DNA from 3 places in the Pseudoalteromonas sp. CNAT2-18.1 genome. Region 1 is predicted to be linked to each of the others. Evidence: predicted binding sites of a transcription regulator. Region 1 holds the regulator's gene; each other region holds the start of a gene.

Region 1 (6,628 bases):
GATATGCGTACAGCACTGAAAGAAGTAAAAGATGAGCTGGGTGTTGACGCGGTGATCATGTCGAACAAAAAGCTTGCAGATGGCGTTGAAATCGTTGCTGCTATTGACCATGAACGCCCAGCAGCCGCACCGAAAAGCGCTCCCCAGCAGCAAATGCAGCCCCGCGCCACTGAGCAGCGTATGGTACGCCCACAAACACGTACGCAACGTCCTGAGCCGCAAAGTCACAATGGTGTGGCTGATTCATTACAGGCGTTGTTAGAGCGTCAGAGTCCGAAACCAAAGAACGCTGCTCTCGCCGACATGTTTTCGCAATCAGGTATTGATATGAGCGCGCCTGAAGAGCCCGTTGAACAGCCTCAGCGTCGCGCTGCGCCGGCCAATAACTACGCTCCGCAGCCAACGCTGGCAGAGCCAACGCAAGCCCGCGCTGCAGCGCAGTCCATGGGTGATGATTTGGACGGTGACGGTTTTGATGAGCTACACCGCCAGCCCAATGATTCTGTACAGCAAGAGGCCATGGACAGCGAAGAGATCAGTGCCATGCGCGATGAGATGAATGCCATTCGTCAGCTTCTTGAACATCAAGTATCCGGCTTATTACACCAGGACCGAGCGCGCCGCGATCCAACTCGTGCCTGCTTTATCGAGCGCTTGCAGGGCATGGGTATCGACACTGAAGTGGCTGAGCAGTTGGTGCGTTATGTACCAGACGACGTATCGCGCAAGCAGGCGTGGAGTGCAGCCCTGGATATGGTGCAAAAGCAGCTACACACCACCAATAATGAGATTTTACGTCATGGCGGCGTATATGCGTTGGTCGGCCCTACTGGCGTAGGCAAAACCACGACGGTTGCAAAACTGGCCGCATTAGGGGCGCAAAAATATGGGGCTGACAAGGTTGCGCTGATCACCACGGATACATATCGTATCGGTGCTTACGAGCAGCTAGCAACTTATGGACGCATCATTGGTTGCCCTGTGAAGCAAGTAAAAGATGCCAATGAATTGGCCGATGTGCTTTATCAATTACGCAATAAACGTCTAGTATTAATTGACACTGCGGGAATGAGCCAGCGCGATTTACGTTTAAGTGAGCAATTAAACACGCTCATGCGTAGTACGCGAGTCGATATTCGTAGCTATTTAGTGCTCAGTGCCACAGCACAACATGAAGTGCTTCAAGAAACCGTAAGGCACTTCCAAAAAGTTGACTTAAGTGGTTGTATTTTCACCAAACTTGATGAAAGTCTAAGTTTAGGCGAGATTATTAGTGTAGCGATTCAAAATCGCTTACCAATAGGGTATCTTACTAACGGTCAACGCGTTCCAGAAGATATTCGCGTTGCTAACTCAGAAAAAATGGTTAGAAAAGCTGAACAATTGTTTATCAAACGCCAAAAAACACAAAAATCAGCGGCACCAGCAGGGCGCCAAACAGTGGCGTCTCAGGCAGTAGGAATGTATGATTAACACAGTGCACGATCAAGCAAGTGGCCTTCGAAAAATGAATCAAAACAATAGCCAAGGCGTAAAAGTAATCGCCGTGACCGGTGGCAAAGGGGGCGTCGGTAAAACCAATGTCTCTTTGAATTTAGCTATTGCCATGGGTCAGCAAGGCAAACGTGTCTTAGTGTTAGATGCTGACCTAGGGCTGGCAAACTGTGACGTTATGCTTGGTCTGCGTGTTGAAAAGAACCTTTCTCATGTTCTAAGTGGTGAGTGCGAACTGCGCGATATACTGGTAACTGGGCCTGCGGGCATTCGTATTGCTCCGGCAACATCGGGGTCACAGAGCATGGTTGAACTGAGTGCCGCAGAGCATGCAGGTTTAATCCGTGCGTTTAGCGAGCTCGATAACGACTTTGATGTCCTCATTGTCGACACCGCCGCCGGTATCTCCGATATGGTACTGAGCTTCTCGCGTGCTGCGCAAGATGTTGTGGTGGTGGTCTGCGATGAGCCAACCTCGATTACCGATGCCTACGCGCTGATCAAGGTGCTTAGTCGTGAACATGGCGTATACAAATTCAAAGTCGTTGCCAATATGGTGCGCAGCCAGCGTGAAGGGCAAGACTTATTTGCCAAACTCTCCAAAGTAACCGACCGATTTTTAGATGTGGCGCTCGAATTAGTGGCCACCGTGCCCTATGATGAAAACATGCGTAAATCAACGCGTCGCCAGAAAGCCGTCGTGGAGTTATTCCCTAACTCACCCGCTTCGGTATCGCTGAAAAGTCTCGCTGGCAAGGCACTAAAATGGCCAACCCCTAATCAACCATCGGGGCATTTGGAGTTCTTCATTGAAAAGCTGGTCAATAATTAACTGTTGTTCGGATTTATGAATAAAGTGGCTGGATATCAAGATCAATTACAATTAAACACTCTGGTCGAGCGCCATGCCGCGCTGGTCAAGCGTGTTGCATGTCATTTGCTGGCGCGACTGCCAGCGAGTGTGCAGCTCGATGATCTCATTCAGTCCGGCATGATTGGCCTCATCGAGGCATCAAAAACCTTTGACGCCAGTAAAGGCGCCAGCTTTGAGACGTTTGCTGGTATTCGTATTCGTGGTGCGATGCTTGATGAAGTACGACGGGGAGATTGGGCTCCACGATCGGTACATCGCAATAGCCGCGCTGTAGCTACCGCTGTACATGAATTGGAAACCTCCCTAGGTCGGGAACCAAAGGATGTTGAAGTAGCTGAAAAACTTGATATTTCGCTCGATGAATACCATCATATTTTAAACGATGTTAATTGCTCTAAAGTGCTCGGTATCGAAGACTTAGGTGTCGATGAAGATGTACTCACCCCGAGCAGTGAACAATCTCAAACGGGGCGGCCCTATACCAGCGTTCACAACGAACGCTTTAACCAAGCATTAGTAGCGGCAATTAATTCTCTCCCCGAGCGTGATGCATTGGTATTATCGTTGTACTATAACGATGAAATGAATTTAAAAGAAATTGGGCAAATACTGGACGTAAGTGAGTCCCGTGTGAGTCAGATACATGGTCAGGCAATGATTAAGCTCAAAGCGAAAGTCAATGACTGGGTCAATTAGTAGTAAGAATAAAGGTTCATACCTCACTGGAGGATACTTTGGATAAAAACATGAAAATTCTCGTGGTCGATGACTTTTCCACTATGAGAAGAATCATTAAAAACCTATTGCGTGATTTAGGCTTTACCAACGTGCAAGAAGCGGACGATGGTAGTACCGCGCTGCCCATGTTGCAAAACCAAGAGTTTGACTTTGTGGTTACCGATTGGAACATGCCAGGTATGCAGGGTATCGATTTGCTCCGTGCAATTCGCGCCGACGACAGCTTAAAGCACATTCCAGTACTGATGGTAACTGCAGAGGCGAAGAAGGAACAAATCATTGCCGCTGCCCAAGCTGGCGTGAACGGTTACATCGTTAAGCCCTTTACCGCAGCTACATTAAAAACCAAGCTGGATAAAGTATTTGAGCGCTTAGGTTAACCGAGAAGGAGAGGTTTATGTCAGCTCCCGCTGCACCTCACATTACCCTAGAGCAAGCCAAACAGCTTGTATCGTTTCTTGAGCAAGGTGAGCAGGAGAAAGCCGATCAGCTGATCCTCGATGCAGCCTCCAAGGAACAGTCCGAACTGTTTGCTGAGGTTGGCAAGTTGACGCGGCAACTTCACGAGTCGTTGAAGAATTTCCAACTCGATACGCGCTTGAACGACCTCACGCAAGAAGCCATTCCCGATGCTAAGCAGCGTCTTAATTACGTGATGGAAATGACCGAGCAGGCGGCAAATAAAACCATGGATGCCGTGGAAGCCAGTTTGCCCATCGCTGAGCAGCTATCCACTGAACTACATCAAATTAAACCCATTTGGGATAAATTGATGCGTCGCGATCTCGAATTAGGTGAGTTCAAGCAGTTGTGTCATCAGCTCGATAGTTTTATGAACCGCTCTCAAGGCAGTACAGTGGAGCTGCACGACCTTCTTAACAATGTGCTGATGGCGCAAGACTACCAAGATTTAACAGGGCAGGTAATTCGCCGCGTAATCGAGCTGGTGCGCGAGGTAGAAGACAGCCTTATTAATTTATTAACTGTGTTTGCGGGCAACGAAGGTGAAGAACTGGTGGTTGAACAACAAAAAGCAAAACCAGCTGTGAACGCAGAAGGTCCAGAAGGGCCAATTATAGACACAGAATCACGTGATGACGTGGTCTCAGGCCAAGATGAAGTAGACGACTTGTTGTCTAGTTTAGGCTTCTAAAGAGGAGAGCGGCTGCATGAGCTTTGAAGTAGATGAAGATATTTTACAGGACTTTTTAGTCGAAGCAGGTGAGATATTGGAGCAGCTCTCTGAGCAGTTAGTAGAGCTTGAAAATAACCCTGATGATAAAGACTTGCTCAACGCTATCTTCCGGGGCTTCCACACTGTTAAAGGGGGAGCTGGGTTCCTTGGCATGAATGAGCTGGTAGATGCCTGTCATGGTGCTGAGAATGTGTTTGATATTCTGCGCCAAGGTAAGCGCCAGGTTACTTCTGAACTGATGGACGTGATCCTGCAAGCGCTCGATACAATTAACGACATGTTTGCGCTTATTCAAGCACGAGAGCAGCCGCAACCTGCAGACCCTGAGTTACTTGCTGTATTGCATAAACTGAGCGAACCTGAATCCGAAGATGAGGCACCTATTGCTGTGCCTGAACCTGCCGCAACTCCGAGTGAACCTGTTGTTGAACCCGAACCTGTGCCTGAAAATGTCGCATCAGGGGCCGATGATTTTGGCGATGATATTTTGTTCGATGCGCCAAGTGCTGGCAGTGACGAAGGCGAAGCGATTGACGAAATCACCGAAGATGAATTCGAAAGTTTGCTCGATGAATTGCACGGCCAAGGCAAAGGCCCGTCTGTGGGTGAAGGGTCAGCGGATGCTGGGACATCCGGTAATGATGAAGATATTACCGATGATGAGTTCGACTCGTTACTAGACGAATTACATGGAGCAGGCAGCTTTGGTGCCATTAGCGATAATGGCTCCACGCCGAGCGCCGAAGAGCAGGGAGCTGCGCAGCAGAGTGCACCGACTACATCGGGCCAATCAGAGTCGGCCAGTGGTGATGATGAAGACATTACCGAAGATGAATTTGATGCGCTGCTTGATGAGCTGCACGGCAAAGGCAATGCGCCTAAAGCAAGCTCGGCAGAAGCTTCGCCAGCGCCGGTTGAAAAGCCTGCGGCGCCAGTAAGCCAAAGTAAAGCTAAAGACACACCGCCGGCAACGCCAGCGCCTAGTCAAGCGCCAGCGGCCGCAAAACCAGCGCCGAGTACGGCGAAGGGGAGCACCCCGCCTAGCAGTGGTGATGCCAAAAAACCGGCACCTAAAGCCGCGCCACCGCCACAAGCAGAAACGACAGTGCGCGTCGATACCAAACGACTAGACCAGATCATGAATATGGTGGGTGAGTTGGTATTGGTACGTAATCGTCTTATTACCTTAGCGAATAATAACAACAGTGAAGCTATGGGTAAGGCTATCTCAAATCTTGACGTGGTCACCGCCGACCTACAAGGTGCGGTGATGGCAACTCGGATGCAGCCAATTAAGAAAGTATTTGGCCGCTTCCCACGTGTGGTACGAGACCTTGCCCGCAGCTTACAAAAAGATATTTCCTTGGTCCTTGAAGGGGAAGAGACTGATTTAGATAAAAACCTTGTCGAAGCCCTAGCTGACCCACTCGTGCACTTAGTACGTAACTCAGTGGACCACGGTATTGAGATGCCTGATGTTCGAGAAGCAGCAGGTAAACCTCGCACCGGTACGGTGCGCTTATCGGCTTCTCAAGAAGGCGACCACATTCTCCTGAGCATCCACGATGATGGCGCTGGGATGGATGCCGAAAAACTGAAAAAAATTGCTATTAGCAAAGGGGTTATTGATCACGACCAAGCCGCTCGTTTGAGTGACACGGAAGCCTATAACCTTATCTTTGCACCTGGATTCTCCACCAAAGAGGAAATTTCTGATATTTCTGGGCGTGGTGTGGGTATGGACGTGGTGAAAACCAAGATCAGCCAGCTTAACGGCACCATTAATATCGACTCACAGCTCGGTGTTGGTACCCGTCTAGATATCAAAGTACCGCTGACGCTTGCTATTTTGCCAACGCTGATGGTGATTGTGGGTGAACAAACTTTTGCTCTGCCATTGGCGGCTGTTAGTGAGATTTTCCACCTTGATTTGACCAAAACTAACATTGTCGATGGCCAGCTCACCATTATTGTGCGTGAAAAAGCCGTACCACTATTTTATTTAGAGCATTGGTTAGTCAAAGGTGCGGACCGCACCCAACGTAAAGCCGAAGGCCATGTCGTTATCGTTCAAATTGGTACTAAAAAGGTTGGCTTTGTGGTGGATTCGCTGATTGGTCAAGAGGAAGTAGTCATAAAGCCTCTGGATGCGCTGCTGCAAGGCACACCAGGTATGGCCGGGGCGACAATTACCTCAGACGGTGGCATAGCCTTAATTCTAGACGTGCCAAGCATGCTAAAACATTACGCTGGGCGTTCCAGCGTTAACTAAAATCGAGTATTAAATGGCTGTCAAAGTTCTAATAGTTGACGACTCAAGCTTTTTT
Region 2 (6,628 bases), on a different contig from region 1:
ACGGCGGCCGGTGATCAGTTTGTGCGGATAGGCTTGGTGGCCTACATCCCAAATCAGGCGATCAAACGGGGTGTTATACACATAGTGCAGCGCAACAGTCAGTTCAACCGTGCCGAGCCCGGAGGCAAAGTGACCGCTACTTTGCGATACGGAGTTTAGTAAGTAGTCCCGCAGTTCGTGGCTAAACGCGCCTAACCGCTCTTGCGGTAGCTCGCGAAGTTGTTCAGGCTTGCTGACCTGTTGTAATAAGGGATACTTGCTACTATCCAAATTCATGCGTCGTTTTATCCTTTACTGCGATGGCTGAAGTATATCAAACCAGCCCTTCGCATCAGTAGTCATTTTTAATGATCTCTGGCGATGATATAGCCTGCGAGTTGCTCGAGAACACGGGTGTCATATGGGAGCGGGCACACCGCATCAATAGCTTGTTGATACAAATGCTGCATCTTATCTTTGGCACCATCAAGGCCCATAAGCGCAGGATAAGTAGATTTATTTGCAGCCACATCAGAGCCTTGCGGCTTTCCTAGCGTGGCGGTATCTCCTTCAACATCCAAAATATCATCTTGCACTTGAAAAGCCAGGCCGATGGCACGGCCGTAATCGTCTAATGCAGCACGTGTGCTGTTTTCTACGTTCGGGGAGCACAAATAGCCCAGCTTAATGGCGCAGCTTAGTAATGCCCCGGTTTTTAGACGATGAATATGCTCAAGTTCACTTAAGGAAATCGCTTTATCGGTGGCCGCGATATCGAGCGCTTGGCCGCCTACCATACCCAATAGTCCTGAAGCTTGGCTTAAACTTCGTATCAGTGCTAACTGTTGGCTAGCGCCGATATCAAAATCAGTGCTACTGAGCAGCTCAAAGGCAATGGTTTGCAAGGTATCGCCAGCTAAAATAGCGTGGGCCTCGTCAAATGCGATATGGCAGGTGGGTCGACCGCGCCGTAATTCATCATCGTCCATGGCCGGTAAATCATCATGCACCAGAGAGTAACTATGAATACACTCAATGGCTGCAGCGGCTTTGTGAAGATCGTCTTGATGTGCTGCAAGCATATTACCTACAGCATAGACTAAAAATGGTCGCAAGCGCTTGCCACCATTTTCAATACAGTACTGCGTTGCCGCCAATAACTGAGGCTGTGTTTGTTGCTGTGTTTGAAAATAACGCTGTAGGGTGTGTAGCACATCCTGTTGTGCCTGTGCTAAGGCATGTTTTAAATTCACAGGGGCGACTACTCTTGATCATCCATTGGGGTGAGCTCAGCATTTAGGTCGTTGCTCATTAACATGCTTACTTTCTGCTGGGCGTTATCAAGCTTTTGAGCCGATGCATTTGCCAGACCAATACCGCGTTCAAATTGCTTTAAAGATTGCTCTAAAGACAATTCTCCTTGCTCCATATCAGTTACAATTTGCCCTAATTCATTAATGGCTTCTTCAAAGCTTAGGTTTTCTGGTTTTTTTTGGGCCATGGCCTTGTCACTCACTACACCTAATAAGAGCGCCAATTTTAGGGGGAATCGTGGACTAGGTCAAAGATGGATGCGATTTTCACGGCAAAGCTGTGTAGGCATGCTAGTTTTAATATTGTCGCTTCGCGATTTTAAAAAAATGATTCAAGTAATTCAGCAAGTTGCCGATATCTCAAGAGTAATTATAATAACGTCTGATATTCCCTGGCCATATATAGGGCTTTAGTGGGAAGGCGCTGAATAGAAAAGTGGGTGGAGGACATGTGGATTTAGCAACCATAATAGGTATTCTCGGCGCGATTGGTTTCGTTGTCATGTCTATGGTGCTTGGTGGTGATGTGGGCATGTTCTATAACACTCCTTCGGTGCTAATTGTATTTGGTGGTTCTCTTTTTATTGTGCTTGCTAACTACACCATGGGGCAATTTTTCACCATAGGGAAAGTAGCCGGCAAGGCCTTCATGTTTAAGATTGAATCGCCCGATGAGCTTATTGAGAAGGCTGTAGAGCTGGCAGACTCTGCTCGTAAAGGGGGCTTTTTAGCGCTAGAAGAGGCAGAGATTAACAACAAGTTTATGCGCAAAGGCATTGATATGTTGGTTGATGGCCATGACGCCGATGTGGTTCGTGCTACTTTGCAAAAAGATATTTTGTTAACCACCGCTCGCCATGAGCAAGGCGCTGGCCTGTTTAAGGCCTTGGGTGATATAGCCCCGGCAATGGGTATGATCGGGACCTTGATCGGGTTGGTGGCGATGCTCTCTAACATGGATGACCCCAAAGCGATTGGCCCCGCGATGGCGGTGGCGCTACTAACCACATTGTACGGTGCGTTTCTCGCCAATGTGATAGCAATTCCTATCCAATCCAAGTTAGAACTGCGCAAAGACGAAGAAGAGCTCAATCAACGGCTGATCTTAGACGCTATCTTAGGTATTCAAGACGGACAAAACCCCAAAGTTATTGAAGGCATTCTGAAAAACTATCTGGCAGAGTCCAAGCGCCAAGTTGATACCGAGGAGTAAGTATGTCGGATGAAAAACCCTGCAAATGCCCCCCTCCCGGATTACCGGCTTGGATGGGCACGTTCGCAGACTTGATGTCGCTACTGATGTGCTTCTTTGTATTGCTATTGGCGTTCTCCGAGATGGATGTGCTCAAGTTTAAGCAAATTGCTGGTTCCATGAAGTTTGCTTTTGGTGTGCAAAATAAACTGGAAGTAAAAGACATACCTAAAGGAACCAGTGTCATTGCCATGGAATTTAAACCGGGGCGCCCAGACCCCACGCCCATCGAGACAATTCAACAGCAGACTGTTGAAATGACACAGCAAATGCTGGAGTTCCAAGCTGGGGAAGAAGACTCTGCAGGCGGTCGTAAAGAGCAGCGTGGCGACCAACGCGGCGGGGAGTCTGCCAGTACCGCCGATGAGCAGTCGCAACAGCAAGCCATCGCCGCAGCAGACCAAGAGCGTACCAATGAGCTGGTGAAGAAAATTGCACAACAGCTAGAACAGCAAATTATTGACGGCGCCATAGAACTGGAATCTTTAGGGCAGCAAATAATTATTCGCATTCGTGAAAACGGCTCTTTTCCCTCCGGCAGTGCTTTCTTACAGCCAAAATTTAAGCCTATTATTCAAGATATTGCTGAATTACTAAAAGATGTACCCGGGGAAATCACTGTCTCGGGACACACCGATGACTTCCAAGTCTCTAATGAGCTCTATACCAACAACTGGGACCTGAGTGCGATGCGCGCAGTCGCGGTTGCCAGTGAAATGCAAAAGGTTGATGACTTTGATAAAAGTAGAATGGTCGTGGTGGGGCGCGCAGACACGCGGCCGTTAGTGCCCAATGAAACTGATGAAGATCGTAAGCGTAATCGCCGCGTCGAAATTTCAATCATGCAGGGTAAAGCAAAAGAATCTGACCCCATTGAAGTTGTGCAGTAACTATTGGCTTTGTGCCAAAAATACGGTAATTTAGCAACTGAATTAAAGCTGAATAGACAGGGAGCACAGGATGTTGGATTTGCATAAGTTTGCCAGTATACCCGGAAATGGTAGCGGCACTGATGATAAAAGCGGAGACGATAACAAAGACACCGAACAGTCGTTAGGCTAAGTACTTATGCCTAGTTGGCTAGAGGAAACGTTAATCTTTCTAAACAATAGTTGGGCAGCATTTTTGCTGCCCGCTATTGTTTTCTATGTCCTTACTCGTGAGTACAAGGCCTTGCGGTTTGTCCTTCTAACCGCCGCTTTCTTTCTTTACGGAACACTGATACACGATTTTTTGCTCGATTGGGATAAAGACATGATCTGGCGTTATGTCATATGGGCAAGCAACGATATTACCTGGATGGCGATTATTGCTTACTGGGGCATTCGTGGCAAAGTGCATATGTGGCAAAGCATTGCTGGTCAGCTTATTGTCGTTGCCGCGCCTTTTTTACAGCTTTGGCGTGTCGCTGATCGCCATTTATGGGATCTAACATTTAATAGCTCGTACCTTTACAAAACCCTAATACCAATCATAAACAGCGTCACTTTAATATTGTGCTATTTACCGATACTGTTTTGGTTGCAGGCAAGAAGAAACAAAACAGCCGCGCGCACTCTTTCCTAGCTCGTAATTATACTCTACACTGTAATAACTGTATAAATAGCCAGTTGTTGTCATGAAGCTTTATATTGCCGAAAAACCCTCTCTTGGCCGTGCCATAGCCGCAGCCTTGCCCAAACCTCAGCAAAAAAAAGAAGGCTATATAGAGGTCGGCAATGGCGATTGTGTCACCTGGTGTATCGGTCACTTGCTTGAGCAGGCTGAGCCCGATGACTACGACCCCGCTTTTAAAAAGTGGCAATTAGCGCACTTGCCTATTGTTCCGAAGCAGTGGCAGCTAAAAGCGAAAAGCAAAACTCGTAAACAACTCACTTTAGTTAAGAAGCTGATAAAACAAGCTCACACCTTAGTGCATGCCGGCGACCCCGATAGAGAAGGGCAGTTGCTGGTTGATGAAGTGATTAATCAGGTATCTTTGTCGCAACATAAAAAGCAAGCGGTTGAGCGTTTACTGATCAGTGATTTGAACTTGCCTGCAGTGAAAAAAGCCCTGAACCAGCTGCAGCCCAATACCCGGTTTGTGCCTTTGAGTATTTCAGCACTCGCCCGCTCGCGCGCCGACTGGTTGTTTGGCATGAACCTAACACGAGCTTATACCTTGGCGGGACAAAAAAGCGGTTATCGAGGGGTGCTCTCAGTGGGAAGGGTACAAACCCCGGTGCTGGGTCTGGTGGTCGCCAGAGATAAAGAAATAGCCGAGTTCGTTAGTAAGCCGTTTTATGAAGTGCACGCGCAAGTGACTACAGCACAAGGCGAATCATTTTGGCTGAAGTGGCAACCAAGCGAAGCGTGTCGGGCCTATCAAGATGAACAGGGCCGAGTATTGCTGCGTAAGCTTGCAGAAAATGTAGTCGGCCGGATTATCGGCCAACCGGCAAGTGTGACCGACTTAAGCAAAGAGCAAAAGCAAGAGCAAGCTCCTCTGCCTTATAACCTATCGGCACTGCAAATAGATGCAGCGAAGCGCTTTTCTCTCTCCGCGAAGGCGGTATTAGATTGTTGTCAAAGCTTGTATGAGAAGCATAAATTAATTACTTACCCGCGCTCAGATAACCGCTATTTGCCTAAGGAGCATTTTGCTGACGCCAGCAATATTATTAACGCAGTGCTTAATAATGGCGTTTTCACCGCCCAGCAGCTCACAGCTGTAGATAGCAATAAAAAGAGCCGTTGCTTTAACGATAGCAAAGTGGCAGCGCACCATGCCATCGTACCTACAGCCAAGCACACCGCAGCGCAGTTGAATGATAATGAGCGCAAAGTGTATGAACTGATCTGTCGCCAATACCTCATTCAATTTATGCCTGCATATCGCTATTACCAAAGTGATGTCGAGGTGACCATAGCCGGAGGCAAGTTTACAACAAAAGCCCGAGAAGACATTGATCTGGGTTTTAAAGAGCTCATGGGCAAAAAGGCGAAGCAAGATGAGCAATGTTTACCACCATTGACCTTAGGGCAATTGCTACAGTGTGATGATGCACGTATTGACGATAAGCAGACCACACCCCCGGCACACTTTAGTGATGCCACTCTATTAAGCGCAATGACATCCATTGGCCGTTACGTCAAGGACACACAACTACGTAAAGTGCTGCGCGATACCGATGGCTTAGGCACTGAGGCAACCAGAGCAAGCATCATCGAATTGCTTTTCTCACGTGGTTTTCTTACTCGTAAAGGAAAATCCATTTGTGCTAGCGAAGCGGGAAGCGCTCTGATCAGTGCGTTGCCCGAGCAATTAGCAACGCCGGATATGACGGCGCACTGGGAAATGGCATTAGCAAAAATTGCCGAGCAAGAGCTCAAATATCAAGACTTCATGCAGCCATTAACCACACAGTTGAGCGACTTGGTCAATCAAGCAAAGAACTGTGATGCTGGTGTATTTAGCAATATTAAAGGGCCCGCCAAGCGAGCCTTGAGAGGTGGTAAACGAAAGCGCGCCCGCAGTTACAAAGCTAAGGGCGCGTCTAAAGCGCAAGCTTAAGGTGTATTGAATAGCTTGAGCGCCGCATGAGTCATCGCTTTGACACCCGTTGGAATGGCCTTTTTATAATCAGGCGCAAACTTACTAGAGTGCAGCGATGGCAGTTGCGCCCCAGATTGTTGAGCGGCGTTATATGTTTCTGGGTTTACTCCGCCGAGCCAAAACAGGGTAATAGGCAAGTTGTCGTCGGTGCGTCCGTACAAGCCAAAATCTTCCCCGGCCATGACTGGCTTGGTTAATTCTACATTATTCTCACCGATAGCGTTTTTAATGGCGTCTGTGACTAAGGTGGTTTGCGTGGGATCGTTATAAGTAGAAGGAATTGATTCTTGTTCATGGACAATGACTTCAGGGTAAAGGGCCTGCTCTAACCCCGCACTAGCAGCAATACCTGCGCTTATGCGTTTAATGGCAGCAATTTGTTGATTACGTACCTGCGGGTTATAGCTGCGTAGCGTGAGTTGCAGAGTCACTTCGTTAGAGATGACATTATGTTTACTGCCGCCATGAATAGACCCGACAGTCACAACG
Region 3 (6,628 bases), on a different contig from region 1:
TATGGGTAGATATCAATTTGATCGCCCATATTCATGTCATCAACATTTAACTCGATTGGTAGCGCGCCCGAATCTTCCATGGTGTTGAAGAAAATAGGGGCAATTTTACCGCCAAGACAAACACCACCAACACGCTTATTCGGTACGTGAGGAATGTCTTCACCCATAAACCAAAGTACTGAGTTAGTCGCTGATTTACGTGAAGAACCAGTACCGACAACATCACCTACATAGGCAAGTGGTAAGCCTTTTGTTTTTAGCTCTTCTAGCTGTGAAATAGGACCTACTTCACCGTTTTTATCAGGGTTAATGCCATCACGCTCATTTTTCAGCATTGCCAAAGCATGCAATGGAATATCAGGACGTGACCACGCATCAGGGGCTGGAGAAAGGTCATCGGTGTTAGTCTCACCGGTTACCTTGAATACGGTAACAGAAATTTTCTCTGGTACTGCTGGCTTTTTCTCAAACCACTCAGCATTTGCCCATGATTCAATAACTTGCTGCGCGTACTTATTACCTGCTTTAGCTTTTTCTTCCACGTCATAAAACGCGTCGAACATAAGTAAAGTGTGTGACAAGCCCTTTACGGCAATCGGTGCTAAAGCGTCGTCATCAAGAAGGTCTACCATTGGCGCAATATTGTAACCGCCAAGCATAGTACCTAGTAGCTCTGCTGCTTTTTCTTTATCAATAAGTGGCGTTTGCGTTTCGCCTTTAGCAACTGCAGCAAGGAAACCTGCTTTTACGTAAGCCGCGTCATCCACACCAGGTGGTACACGGTTTACAAGTAAGTCTAAAATGAATTCTTCTTCACCGGCTGGTGGGTTCTTAATAAGTTCGATTAAGTCAGCTGTTTGCTGAGCATCTAGTGGTGCAGGCACAATACCTTGGGCTGCACGCTCTTCAACATGTTTACGATATTCTTGAAGCACAATTTTGCCCTCTTGGTGACGTGAAAACAGCGCGTATCGCCAAAGCGCTTACGTACTATTTATAAAATTTTGACACGAATACAATTATAAAGGCTTTAAAGATAGAAGAAAATTGCTGCCATTGCCCAGTAAGGAAATAGTCACTATAAATTTGATGAATATCAATTAAGAGAAGATATAAAGTGGTGAATGTTGAGTAATAACTATTTGCAACAAAAAAGCCCAGCATCACACTGGGCTTTTTCATCAGATAATACTTAGTTGCGATTTACTTTTACGCGTTCAGTTACAGAAATATGTGCTTCAACGCGACGGTTTTGCGCATGTGCTTGTGCAGTGTTTGCATCGTTTAACAAGCGCTCTTCACCGAAGCCCACCGTATTGATGCGCGACTCGGCAATGCCGTCGTCGATAAGCTGGTTCGCTACGTGATCGGCACGCTTTTTAGAGAGCGTTTTGTTGTAAGCGGCATCACCCACTGCAGAGGCGTGACCTTCCAATAGCACAGTGGTTTTTGGATACTCTTTCATAAAGTCAGCCACTTCTTGAATATCATCAAAGTAACGCTGGTTTACGTCTGAGTTATCATGCGGGAAGCGCACTAACAAGCTCACTTTATCGCCTTTTTCCATGTAACGAGTACAGCCGTTCTCATCCACCGCATCGGTCATAGGTGTATTTGCGCAATTATCTCGCGCATCAATAACACCATCTTTATCGCTGTCTTTCGGCTCTTCTTTCACTACTGGAGCAACAACAGGCTCTGGCGCCGGCTCTACTTTTTTCGGCTGCGGCTTATCACCAAAGTGATAGCTAAGACCGAGTTTAAGGCCGAAGTCTGAGTGATTTTGGTTCAAGCCTTCGTAGTAATTTGCTTCACCATAGGCAGCCCAGTTATAAGTTAGGTGATGGCGAAAACCCACACCTAGATTTGCCGCATTGAAGTCGTTATAAACATCAAACTTCTTAGCACCCAACACACCATAAACGGTATCGTTAAAGTGGTATAGTACGTCCGCACCATAACGCTCGCCGGTTTTATGATTGTCGGTATTTTCAATATCAAGCTCGAGTGCAGCGAACTCTAAGCGTGCAGTCCAATATTCGTTAAAGCGATAACCCACTTCAACACCTGAGCCAAAAGATTCGCCAATTTCAGTGCCTACAGGCGCACCATCGATGCGATCCCAATCGGCCCAGAAATAATCCCCAAAAACACCAATATGGAGGCCTTCTTGCGGGTTTGTTTGTTCGTCAGCCATAACGCCTTGAGTTGCGAAAGCCAGTACAATAGCTGCAGAGAGTGATTTGATTTTCATTGTATCCATCCCATGTTAACGATTATCGAGCACGCGCTTAGCATTTGTGCGTCACACACCAGATTAAAAAAGCGGTTAATACTGCTTAATAAATCTGAGCTCGTTCGATTGTTATTGACTTTATTAGCTGGCATTTCTTGCTCTTATCGTAGCCACATTAATCAATGTGGTTTACGTCGTGGTCCAAGCCAACAGTTCATTTCCACACCCAAAGTGTAGACCGCAGTGAAGCAAAAACAAAAGCTTAGCCCCACTTTGTACTTCAAATTTAAACACAGGTTTGCTGAATAGCTGCTGAGCATCATATTAAAGTACTATGAACTGAATGTAACCAAGGCATTAAAAAAGCACCAAATGGTGCTTTTTGTTTATTACTCGCTGTCATCGCTGGGGGTCGATGGTGAGTCTTTTAACAGCTGCTCCAGCTGCGAGAACATCGCTTTGCTGTAGTCAATAAACTCTTGCACTTTCTCTTGCTCTTTATCTTGATTGAGCCAAAGCATCAACCCCGATAACTCATTTTGCAGCCCTAAGTCACCGGCCTGCTTGTATGCCTCTTTCAGCGACTCATTGAAAGGTTGCAGCTCTTTGGCAACTTCTTTACCTGGAGCCGTGCTCTCATACTCTCTTATTGCAGCGCGAGTTTTAGTTTGTGTCAGATCCATAGAGAAAGCGACTAGCTCTGGGTTATCTAGCTGCAACTCACTGGCTTTATTGAACGCCTCATCATATTGGCCGCTAAAGAAGTCTTCACTTACGCCTTGCAGTTGTGCCATGAAATCATTTACAGCTTGCTGCTCATCTTCATTTAATTCGCCATTAACCGATAACGTGAAGTTTAATTCCTGCTTCTCAAACTGTTCAGATGCATAGCCAGCCCCTTGCTTTTCGCCGGGGGCAAATAAACTGGCTGCCGCACCAGCTTGGTAGTTTTGCGCTAAACTAACGACCACTTCATCGCCTTCAGCGGTAGTAAAACGATACTCGGCATTATTTTGTAGCTGCATATACTGAGCTTGGCTTACCGCTACGCCATTACCAATACTTTGCTCACCAAAAAGCGATTGCTCAAACTCATTGAGCCCTTCCTCAATACCTTTTTGTGACTGCTCAATGCCGGTTTTAATTTCGTCGTTGAGTAGCCCAGCATCTTCAAGCTCACCGTAGGCATCATCAATACCGGTTTGCACGCCTTCGCGCGCTTGCGCCAGCATTTCTTGTAACTTGTCGTCATTGGCGCCATCGGCTTTCGCTTTTTTCACCGCACCAGTGACAAACTGCAGCACATTTTTCACTACCTCTTCGAAGTCAAATAACGGCTTGCTTTGCTGTTTTGGTTGTTCGAGACCCAACGCTTGCGCCAATTTGTCATTCAATACCTTGGCACCCACTTGGCCATAACCCGATGAGTAACTATCAAACCTCGGAGAGTTAATCGCGGGCTGTGCCGGCGCATCACCTTTATTTTTTAAACCAGAACGATTGCTTTGGTTAAAGATATGATTTAAATCGCTAATTTTCATGAGCTAAGGCCCTCCTCTGCAGTGGTTGCCAAGCCTTGGCAGCACACATTCATGAGTCAATTAATATACTACTACCGCTGTTATCGGCAGCACGCACAGAAACTGTAGAAATTTTGTGCACTTTATAATGGCCGATACTGGACAAACCGTGGCAACTGCCTACAATAGCGGCGCACTTAATAACGAGAGGTTTGCATGCCAGTAATTGATATCGATACCAGCACCTATGACGCGCAGCTAACAGAAAAACAACAACGAATCACGACACAGTTTTCGCGCTTTGGTGTGCAACAGCTTGAAGTGTTTGCTTCGCCGCCGAAGCATTACCGTCAACGTGCTGAGTTTAGAGTATGGCATGATCAGGACGAGCTCTACCACATTATGTTTGACCCTGTGAGCAAAGAGAAGATCCGCGTTGATCACTTTGACCCGGGTGCGCCGTTAATCAATGACCTTATGAGCGCGCTTATCAACGAGCTCAAAGATGATGAGTTGATGCGCCGTAAACTGTTTCAAATCGATTACCTCACGACGCTAAGCGGTGAGGCGTTGGTGAGCCTGCTTTACCACAAGCCACTCAACGAGCAATGGCTAGCTGGTGCCAAGGAATTACAAGCAAGATTACAACAACGTTTTAATGTTGAACTCATTGGTCGTGCTCGCAAACAAAAAGAAGTGTTAGGAAATGACTATGTTATCGAGCGCTTGCAGGTAAATGGCCAGCAGTACGTTTATCAGCAAGTAGAAAACAGCTTTACCCAACCCAATGCCAAGGTGAACGAGCTAATGCTGGGCTGGGCTCAAGATGTGTGCGCCCCTTTGAATAATGATTTGCTCGAGCTTTATTGCGGTAATGGTAACTTCTCAGTCGCCTTAGCAGGGTCTTTCAATCGCGTATTAGCCACAGAAATTTCGAAGTCATCGGTTAAATCGGCACAATACAATATCGCTGCTAATAAGGTGACTAACCTCGATATTATTCGTATGAGTAGCGAGGAGTTTACCCAAGCTATGCGTCAAGAACGTAGCTTTAGCCGCTTAAAAGACATCGACTTACAAGAGTATAACTGCCAGACCATCTTGGTTGATCCGCCGCGTGCTGGTATGGATGAGTTAACCTGTAAGTTGGTGAGTGAGTATGACAATATTGTCTACATCTCCTGTAACCCAGACACATTAGAGCGCGACTTAGATAGGCTAGCAAGTACTCACAAGGTAACGCGATTCGCGATTTTTGATCAGTTCCCTTACACCCATCATATAGAATCCGGTGTATTTCTCACTCGCAAGTAGCTGACATTATTTGCAGAATAAAAAAACCGCATCATTAAATGCGGTTTTTTTGTGTCTTTCTTAACTTATTTTTTCGCAAGAAAGTTAATCAGTGCGGCAATATCTTCGGGGTCGGTAACACCTGACTCACGACCTAGTAGTAGGCGATATTTACCATTAACAATAAAGGTAGGAACACCGCGTAGGGCCCCTTTTTCTTTAAAGTATTCTTGATCGCGCTGCATCTTCGAGGCTTTGGTGCGAATAGCAAAGCCTTTGAATAGCTTGTCAAACTTGTCGCCATCTACGCCGTTGGCAACAAAAATATCTTTCACATCAGCGACTTCGTTAAACTTAGCGCGCTTAGTGTGGATATGACTGAAGATGGCTGCAATCAACTTGTCTTTTTGCGGCAGCACTTCAGCAGTTGCGAGTGCTTGTGACAGCATATCTTGATTCTCGGTGCTGCGGCCGCCCATGAAGTTAACGTGGCTTTTCTTAAAATCAACATCTTTGCTGAGCTTTGGTTTTACATCCATAAGCAAGCCTTCATAGGCGTTACATGCGGGGCAATAGAAAGAGAAAAACTCTTTCACTTCCGGCTTACGGCTAGCTCTGTCCGAAACCACTTCATAGTGCGTGCCTTCTTCAAACTGTGCCGCAATCGCACTGATGGGCAGCGCCAATGCCATCATGGCTAAAGCAATGAACTTCTTCATCGAGTACTCCGATTATTTTTCTAATAAATAGTTTACGAGCTCGTTTAGCTCTTGTTGCGATGCCACTTTATGCACATGCACTTTGTACTTATCGTTAACGATAAGTGTTGGCACACCGGTCAAAGCACCTAGCTTTGAGTAAGTTGTTTGGTCATCCACAGCTTCTTTCTCGCCATTTACAACAGGCTCGCTCGCAGCAAGCATAGCGAAACGTTGGGCATCAATGCCTTGCTCTGCGAGCAATGCTTCCACAGACTCTTGCGTTTGTAATGGCTCGCGTTGACGGTGAATGCTATCGAAAATCGCCTGCGCTACTTCGGCATCTTTACCTTCTTCTTTGGCAACGAGGTAAGCCCGAGTTAGGCGGTTTTGCGCATCTTTATCAATACGTAAGAAGTTTACATGGCTCTTAACTAAAGGCACGCCTTCAGGCAGTGACTCTTCAAGCGCCCCAACAATGGGCTCAAGCTTGAAGCAATGAGGGCAGTAGAAAGAGAAAAATTCGGTTACTTTATCAGCTTCAGACGCTTCAGCTTCAAGTACTTGATAGTGCTCGCCCGCTTTAAAGTCAGCTGCCCAAGCGGCAACAGGTAGGCAAAGTAGTAGTAGTGAATATTTTAAAGTTTTTATCATAGTCATCTCAATGTATACATTAAACATCAAAAGCAGGTGCTTAAGGTAAAAGTTTTAATGGTGGCTCATCTAACGCCGCCAACTGCTCTTTTAAAGCCAGAGTTTGCTGTTCCCAGTATTTGTCTTCAGCAAACCAAGAAAAGTTCCGTTCAAACGCCGGATCTGACCAACGTTTTGCTATCCAGCCCATATAATGCACCATGCGCATGGCTCGCAATGGCTCAATC

The links. The regulator FliA, encoded in region 1, starts transcription of late flagellar genes. The targets are predictions, from matches to a motif close to CTAAAGNTNNNNNNNNNNNNGCCGATA.
Region 2: the regulator FliA is predicted to act here: its motif matches at 1,624-1,650, upstream of pomA (flagellar motor protein PomA).
Region 3: the regulator FliA is predicted to act here: its motif matches at 3,859-3,885, upstream of MHM94_RS13365 (DUF5610 domain-containing protein).

The regions. Positions count from the first base shown of each region.
Region 1 is NZ_JAKRFR010000004.1:242,713-249,340, forward strand. Features, by position in the region: gene flhF (flagellar biosynthesis protein FlhF) at 1-1,473, shown strand, start outside; gene MHM94_RS10405 (MinD/ParA family protein) at 1,466-2,326, shown strand; gene MHM94_RS10410 (RNA polymerase sigma factor FliA) at 2,342-3,064, shown strand; gene cheY (chemotaxis response regulator CheY) at 3,103-3,486, shown strand; gene MHM94_RS10420 (protein phosphatase CheZ) at 3,504-4,259, shown strand; gene MHM94_RS10425 (chemotaxis protein CheA) at 4,276-6,573, shown strand; gene MHM94_RS10430 (chemotaxis response regulator protein-glutamate methylesterase) at 6,587-6,628, shown strand, end outside.
Region 2 is NZ_JAKRFR010000003.1:2,983-9,610, reverse strand. Features, by position in the region: gene dxs (1-deoxy-D-xylulose-5-phosphate synthase) at 1-276, opposite strand, end outside; gene ispA ((2E,6E)-farnesyl diphosphate synthase) at 345-1,232, opposite strand; gene MHM94_RS06920 (exodeoxyribonuclease VII small subunit) at 1,241-1,480, opposite strand; gene pomA (flagellar motor protein PomA) at 1,744-2,505, shown strand; gene MHM94_RS06910 (flagellar motor protein MotB) at 2,508-3,434, shown strand; gene MHM94_RS06905 (hypothetical protein) at 3,613-4,110, shown strand; gene MHM94_RS06900 (DNA topoisomerase III) at 4,163-6,097, shown strand; gene MHM94_RS06895 (amidohydrolase) at 6,094-6,628, opposite strand, start outside.
Region 3 is NZ_JAKRFR010000005.1:381,007-387,634, forward strand. Features, by position in the region: gene acnB (bifunctional aconitate hydratase 2/2-methylisocitrate dehydratase) at 1-935, opposite strand, end outside; gene MHM94_RS13360 (OmpA family protein) at 1,193-2,254, opposite strand; gene MHM94_RS13365 (DUF5610 domain-containing protein) at 2,626-3,777, opposite strand; gene trmA (tRNA (uridine(54)-C5)-methyltransferase TrmA) at 3,973-5,070, shown strand; gene MHM94_RS13375 (thiol:disulfide interchange protein DsbA/DsbL) at 5,136-5,768, opposite strand; gene MHM94_RS13380 (thiol:disulfide interchange protein DsbA/DsbL) at 5,781-6,401, opposite strand; gene MHM94_RS13385 (serine/threonine protein kinase) at 6,442-6,628, opposite strand, start outside.